3 regions of the Ensifer sp. MJa1 genome follow, and region 2 is predicted to be linked to each of the others. Evidence: predicted binding sites of a transcription regulator. Region 2 holds the regulator's gene; each other region holds the start of a gene.

Region 1 (2,199 bases), on a different contig from region 2:
TCGAGGCCGATCTGACGCTCGCCGTTGGCCGAGATCGTGCCGACCTGTGCGACTTCTTCCGAAGTGTTGATCTTCTTGGCCTTGGCCTGGAGATCCTTGACGACTTCGCTGACGGCGAGGTCGATACCGCGCTTCAGGTCCATCGGGTTCATGCCGGCAGCAACGGCCTTGGCGCCTTCGCGAACGATCGCCTGGGCCAGAACGGTTGCAGTCGTGGTGCCGTCGCCGGCAATGTCGTTGGTCTTCGAAGCAACTTCGCGGACCATCTGGGCGCCCATGTTTTCGAACTTGTCTTCGAGTTCGATTTCCTTGGCGACCGATACGCCGTCCTTGGTGATGCGCGGAGCGCCGAAGGACTTGTCGATGATGACGTTACGACCCTTCGGGCCGAGCGTGACCTTTACGGCGTCAGCGAGGATGTCGACGCCACGCAGCATCTTTTCGCGCGCGGTGCGGCCGAACTTGATTTCTTTTGCAGCCATTAGAGAAAACTCCCGGGCTCATTGCCCATTGGTTGTCATGAAAAGGGGTGGGTAACGGCCAATCAGCCGATGATGCCCATGATGTCGGCTTCCTTCATGATCAGAAGGTCTTCGCCGTTGATCTTGACTTCGGTGCCCGACCACTTGCCGAACAGAACGCGGTCGCCTGCCTTGACGTCGAGAGCAACAACCTTGCCGCTTTCGTCACGGGCGCCCGAGCCAACGGCCACGATTTCGCCTTCTTGGGGCTTTTCCTTGGCGGTGTCCGGAATGATGATGCCGCCCTTGGTCTTCTCTTCAGACTCGACGCGGCGAACGACGACGCGGTCGTGCAGCGGGCGGAAGTTGGTGCTTGCCATTAGTCTAATCCCTCGATCAAATGACACTACGGATCGCTGATCGACCCGATGGATGGGTGTTAGCACTCTCGTTTATCGAGTGCTAGCGACGCCGAGATAAGGCGCGGTCCCGGACGAGTCAAGGATTGACGGCGAGATTTTTTGCCCGGGAAGGCATCCCTTTTTCGGCAGGCGAGACTTGTATTCTTGTGCCTTCCTTGCCATGCAAGCCGGAAACCGTGTTTGCAGGAAGCCAGGATGGCCGCAAGGATCAACAGTTTTCGGGAAATCGCCGCTCGCTATGACGTCGTGCTGTGCGATGTCTGGGGTGTTCTTCACAACGGCGTGCAGGCCTTCGCCTCCGCCTGCGAAGCGCTGGCCGAGGCGCGTGCCGCCGGCCTGACCGTTGTGCTGATCACCAATTCGCCGCGGCCGAACCCGATGGTGAAGGTCCAGATCCGTGGTCTCGGCGTTCCTGATGAAGCCTATGACCGGATCGTGACCTCGGGCGACGTCACCCGCGCGTTGATCGCTGCCGCCGACAAGAAGATCTATTTCATCGGCGCCGAACGCGACTTGCCGCTGCTTGAGGGCCTCGGAACGCAGATCGTTTCATCCGAGGATGCACAGACGGTGGTCTGTGCCGGCTTCTATGACGACGAGACCGAAACGCCGGAGCACTACCGCGCCACGCTGACCGGGCTCGCCAAGCGCAAGATCCCGTTTATCTGTGCCAACCCCGACCTCGTGGTCGAACGCGGCCACCGTCTGATCCCGTGCGCCGGAGCCATCGCCAAGCTCTATGAGGAGCTGGGTGGCGAGGCGCGTATCGCCGGCAAACCCTATATCGCCATCTATCGCGCAGCACTCGGCGAAGCGAAGGCCGCGCGTGGCGCGATCGATCTCACGCGCGTCATTGCGGTCGGCGACGGCATGCCAACGGACGTAAAGGGCGCGCAGGATACCGGACTCGATCTGCTTTACATCTCGGCCGGCATCCATGCGCAGGAATACATGAACGAAAGCCGGACCGACGAGGCGAAGCTCGCCGCCTTCCTCAAGAAGGAGGGCGCCTCGCCGAAATACTGGATGCCGCGGCTCGCCTGACGGAAGACGACGAAGATGACGGTTTTTCATCGCAACGAGACGCGCGATCCTCTGCCCAGGCATCTGCACGGCGGCGTCGTCGCCATCGGAAATTTCGATGGCGTGCATCGTGGTCATCAGTCGGTGCTGAACCGGGCACTCGAAGAGGCTGCCGCGCGCGGCGTGCCGGCGCTGGTTCTGACGTTCGAGCCGCATCCGCGAACCGTATTCCGTCCGGACACGCCGGTGTTCCGCCTCACCCCGGCGCCGCTGAAGGCGCGCATTCTTGAGGG
Region 2 (2,199 bases):
CGCAGGTTGTCCGATACGGCCAGCATATCGCGGGCAAAGCCTGCGACGGAGTAGGACTTGGCGTCCTTGACGTCGCGCTCGGTGCGGCGACGCAGATTGTCCATCTCGGCGGCAAGCCGAAGGTACTTGTCGCGCAACTCGGCGCTCTCGGCTCTCGCGAGCTCCAGCGGATCGGGCTCGGTGGCCGGCGCGGCTTCAGCAGCGTCGGCAACGTCCGGTGCGGTATAGATAGCCTCGTCGGTGGCCTCGGGTCCGTGCTTGTTCGTATCGTCGGTCATGACGTTCTCCGCAGTGTCGTCTGTGTCGTCTTTAACATTTCCACGCTCCGCAAGCCTATGCTTGCGTCTCAGCAAAATGCCCAGTGACTGGATTTGCAGCCGATATCGAGGTTTGGGGCCGAAAAATCAAGGGTTCAATCGCGCACGCGGCGACCCGCGTGGCCAAAAGCGCGACTTTATCGGGAAAGCCGCGACATCAGCTGCGCGGTGTAGTCGACCATCGGCACGATACGCGAGTAGTTGAGCCTAGTTGGTCCGATCACGCCGACGGCGCCAACGATGCGGTCCTCGCCATCGCGATAGGGCGCAACGATCAGCGAAGAACCGGACAGCGAGAACAGCTTGTTTTCCGAGCCGATAAAGATCCGCACCCCCGGCCCGCTTTCGGCTAGATCGAGCAGTTCGATCATGCTGTCTTTCTTTTCGAGATCGTCGAAGAGCATGCGCAAGCGGTCGATGTCCTCGGCGCCCTCAAGCCCTTCGAGCAGATTGGCGCGGCCGCGCACGATCAGTCGCGCCGGTTTCTCGTCACCTTCGTTGCCCGACCAGATGGCAAGACCGCGTTCGACAAGATCCTGCGACAAAGCATCGAGCTCGCCGCGCACCGTCTGCTTCACCCTCTCGAGCTGGACGCGCACCTCGGCGATCGTCTGGCCGGCGAGATGGGCGTTGAGGAAGTTGGCGGCTTCCGTCAACTGCGAGCTGGTGACACCGGCCGGCAGCTCGATGATGCGGTTTTCAACCTGGTCATGTTCACCGACGAGAACGGCAAGCGCCTTCGTCGGCGCCAGGCGAATGAACTCGACATGCTTGAGAATCGGATCGGCCTTGGCGGTGATGACGAGGCCTGCGCCGCGCGACATGCCCGAGAGCATCTGGCTCGCTTCGGTGAGCAGCGCATCCACGGGCTGGGTGTGGTCGTCGCGTCGCACGTGGCGGTCGATCGAGGCACGATCCTCGGCCGACAGATTGCCGACCTGCATGAAGGCATCGACGAAGAAGCGCAGGCCGGTCTGGGTCGGCAGGCGGCCGGCGCTGACATGCGGCGAGTAGATGAGGCCAAGATCCTCAAGGTCGCTCATCACGTTGCGCACGGAGGCGGGAGAGAGCGACATCGGCAACAACCGCGACAGATTGCGTGAGCCGAGCGGCTCGCCGCTCGTCAGATAGGTTTCCACGATGCGGCGGAAAATCTCGCCCGAGCGCTCGTCCAGCGCCGCGGCGATTTCCTTTGCTCCGGGATTGCGCAGTACCATGTCACTCCACATTTGCAGGCACATCCTGCCGTGCCGGGAATATAGTGATCCCGCCGCCCAATGGCAAAAGGGAAAAAACGGCTGCGTCCCCGGCTATCCACTGGTTCCCTTTGCGTCTGCCATGCTCTAGAAGGCTGTCGAGATACGATAGGAGTTTGACGATGCGGCCATCCGGCAGAAAAACCGATCAAATGCGCAAGGTTTCCTTCGAGCGCAATTTTTCCAAGCACGCGGAAGGCTCCTGTCTGGTGCGGTTCGGCGACACGCACGTCCTGTGCACCGCGAGCCTGGAAGAAAAGGTTCCGGCCTGGCTGCGCAACGGCGGCAAGGGCTGGGTGACGGCCGAATACGGCATGCTGCCGCGCGCCACCGGCGAGCGGATGAAGCGTGAGGCCGCCAACGGCAAGCAGAGCGGCCGCACCCAGGAAATCCAGCGGCTGATCGGCCGGTCGCTGCGCGCCATCGTCGATCTGCCGGCGCTCGGCGAGCGCCAGATCTCGATCGACTGCGACGTCATCCAGGCGGATGGCGGCACCCGCACGGCCTCGATCACCGGCGCCTGGGTCGCGCTCTACGACTGCCTGAAGTGGATGGAAGCCCGCAACATGGTCAAGGTCGAGAAGGTGCTCAAGGACCATGTCGCCGCCATCTCCTGCGGCATCTTT
Region 3 (2,199 bases), on a different contig from region 2:
TCAGGCTACCGACGCAGAAAATGCCATCGCCTCGACATAGCAGTCGCATCGACCAGCCTGCATCAAGTGAACGTGGCGTGCTATCAACAAGTCGACAGGCTTTCGGAACAGGTCCGGTTTCATCGCGCGCTCCTTTCCAACCCTGTTTTCCCATGGGCGCCATCGAAACGGCGCCCATCCGATGTTTTCGTTTATGCAGCACTCTGGGCTTCGATCTGCGGCGCGGCGTCCGGCCGTCCAAGAGCGGCACCGCTTTGAATGCTGACCTTGCGCGGTTTCAATGCCTCCGGAATCTCCCGGACGAGATCGATGGTCAGCAGACCATTGCTCAATCCCGCGCCACTCACCCTGACATGGTCGGCAAGCTCGAAACGATGTTCGAACGGGCGGCCGGCGATGCCTCGGTGCAGATAGGCTTCGGACGGAGCGTCCTGCTTCTTGCCTGTAACGGTGAGAAGATTGGTCTGGAATGTGATGTCGAGGTCGCCCTCCGCAAAGCCAGCAACGGCAATCGAGATGCGGTAGCTGTCGTCGCCTGTCTTGACAATGTCATACGGCGGCCAATCGCTAACCGAACGGTCGCGCTGGGCGTTTTCCAGAAGGTTGAAGAGCCGGTCGAAGCCAACGCTCGATCGGAAGAGAGGTGTGTAGTCGTGAGTTGTTGCCATAGCCATATCCTCCTGAAAGCAACATGGGTATGGAGCGCCGAAAGACGGCGCTTCCAGCATTGCCGGCCCTGGTGTCAGCGGCTGGCGGCAATGATCTGGTATCTGAGAAATCCGGCTTCAAGTGCTGTCTTGGAGAATTTTGCAAATCTCAGTGCAGCTTGAACTCACCTTCAATACGGCGCCATTCGTTCGGCCGGATCAGGCGTTGATGCGTATAGCGAACGGAATGCAGCGGACCGTCGAGATTGGCCTGCCAGAAATCGAGGAATTTCTGCATTTCAGGAAAGTCGGGAGCAAGATCGTAATCCTGCCAGACATAAGTCTGCAGGACGGATTCGAAATCGGGAATGCGGTAGAGGATATGCGCGGTGGTTAGTCCGTAGCCGTTAATTTGACGCTCGAAATCCGATGAGTATCGCATGCTTCATCTCCGATTTTCAACAAGCGCTAAGGTGGCGCAATTGTTCGCGGTCATCAACGGAATTCTCAACGTAAAGCATGGCTTTGTTGTTCCTTTACAGCATGTTAGCAGCCGCGCGATGCGAGTGCTGATTTTTTTGGGTCGACCCCTTGAATTCGAAATATCGCAAAACCAGATGATTTCGCGCAAGACGCTCATATGAGGTTTTGTACCCGTCCGGACTGGTCATCCGGTCCGGTGATGGGGAACAACGTCACACCTGTTTGTCCATTGGAGGAAAACATGTCTTTCCGACCGCTGCACGATCGTATTCTCGTCCGCCGGGTTGAATCAGAAGAAAAGACCAAGGGTGGGATCATTATTCCCGACACGGCGAAAGAGAAACCGCAGGAGGGCGAAGTTGTCGCTGTCGGCACCGGCACTCGCAACGAAGCGGGCCAAGTCCAGGCCCTCGACGTCAAGGCGGGAGACCGCATCCTGTTCGGCAAATGGTCCGGTACCGAGATCAAGATCAACGGAGAAGATTTGCTGATCATGAAGGAAGGCGATGTCCTCGGTGTCATTGAAGCCCCGGCCGAGCGCAAGCAGGCTGCCTGAGCCGTCCACACCATAAATCCACCAGTCAAATAGCTGCCTATTGAGGAGTTAAGGAAATGGCTGCGAAAGAAGTCAAGTTTCACACCGACGCCCGGGAACGGATGCTGCGTGGGGTCGATGTCCTTGCCAATGCCGTCAAGGTGACGCTCGGCCCAAAGGGGCGCAATGTCGTTATCGACAAGTCCTTTGGCGCCCCCCGCATCACCAAGGACGGTGTCACTGTCGCCAAGGAAATCGAACTGGAAGACAAGTTCGAGAATATGGGCGCGCAGATGCTGCGCGAAGTCGCCTCCAAAACTAACGATCTCGCCGGTGACGGTACGACGACGGCCACCGTGCTGGCGCAGGCAATCGTCAAGGAGGGTGCCAAAGCAGTTGCTTCAGGCATGAATCCGATGGATCTGAAGCGGGGTATCGATCTTGCCGTTGATGCGATCGTGAAGGAGCTGAAGACCAACGCCCGAAAGATTTCCAATAATTCGGAGATCGCGCAGGTCGGCACCATCTCGGCCA

Evidence for each region. Region 2 encodes HrcA, which represses chaperone genes, less so after heat shock. Its sites were predicted from a motif close to GTTAGCACTCNCNNNNNGNGAGTGCTAAC; they were not measured.
Region 1: groES (co-chaperone GroES) is a predicted target of HrcA. The motif match lies at 900-928, and genes of this name have one in related genera.
Region 3: groES (co-chaperone GroES) is a predicted target of HrcA. The motif match lies at 1,193-1,221, and genes of this name have one in related genera.

What each region holds. Positions count from the first base shown of each region.
Region 1 is NZ_JAKUMO010000004.1:44,831-47,029, reverse strand. Features, by position in the region: gene groL (chaperonin GroEL) at 1-482, opposite strand, end outside; gene groES (co-chaperone GroES) at 545-841, opposite strand; gene MKZ91_RS07210 (TIGR01459 family HAD-type hydrolase) at 1,079-1,927, shown strand; gene MKZ91_RS07205 (bifunctional riboflavin kinase/FAD synthetase) at 1,943-2,199, shown strand, end outside.
Region 2 is NZ_JAKUMO010000018.1:8,169-10,367, reverse strand. Features, by position in the region: gene grpE (nucleotide exchange factor GrpE) at 1-278, opposite strand, end outside; gene hrcA (heat-inducible transcriptional repressor HrcA) at 455-1,534, opposite strand; gene rph (ribonuclease PH) at 1,696-2,199, shown strand, end outside.
Region 3 is NZ_JAKUMO010000031.1:61,311-63,509, reverse strand. Features, by position in the region: gene MKZ91_RS28475 (Hsp20 family protein) at 192-668, opposite strand; gene MKZ91_RS28470 (usg protein) at 817-1,089, opposite strand; gene groES (co-chaperone GroES) at 1,372-1,686, shown strand; gene groL (chaperonin GroEL) at 1,743-2,199, shown strand, end outside.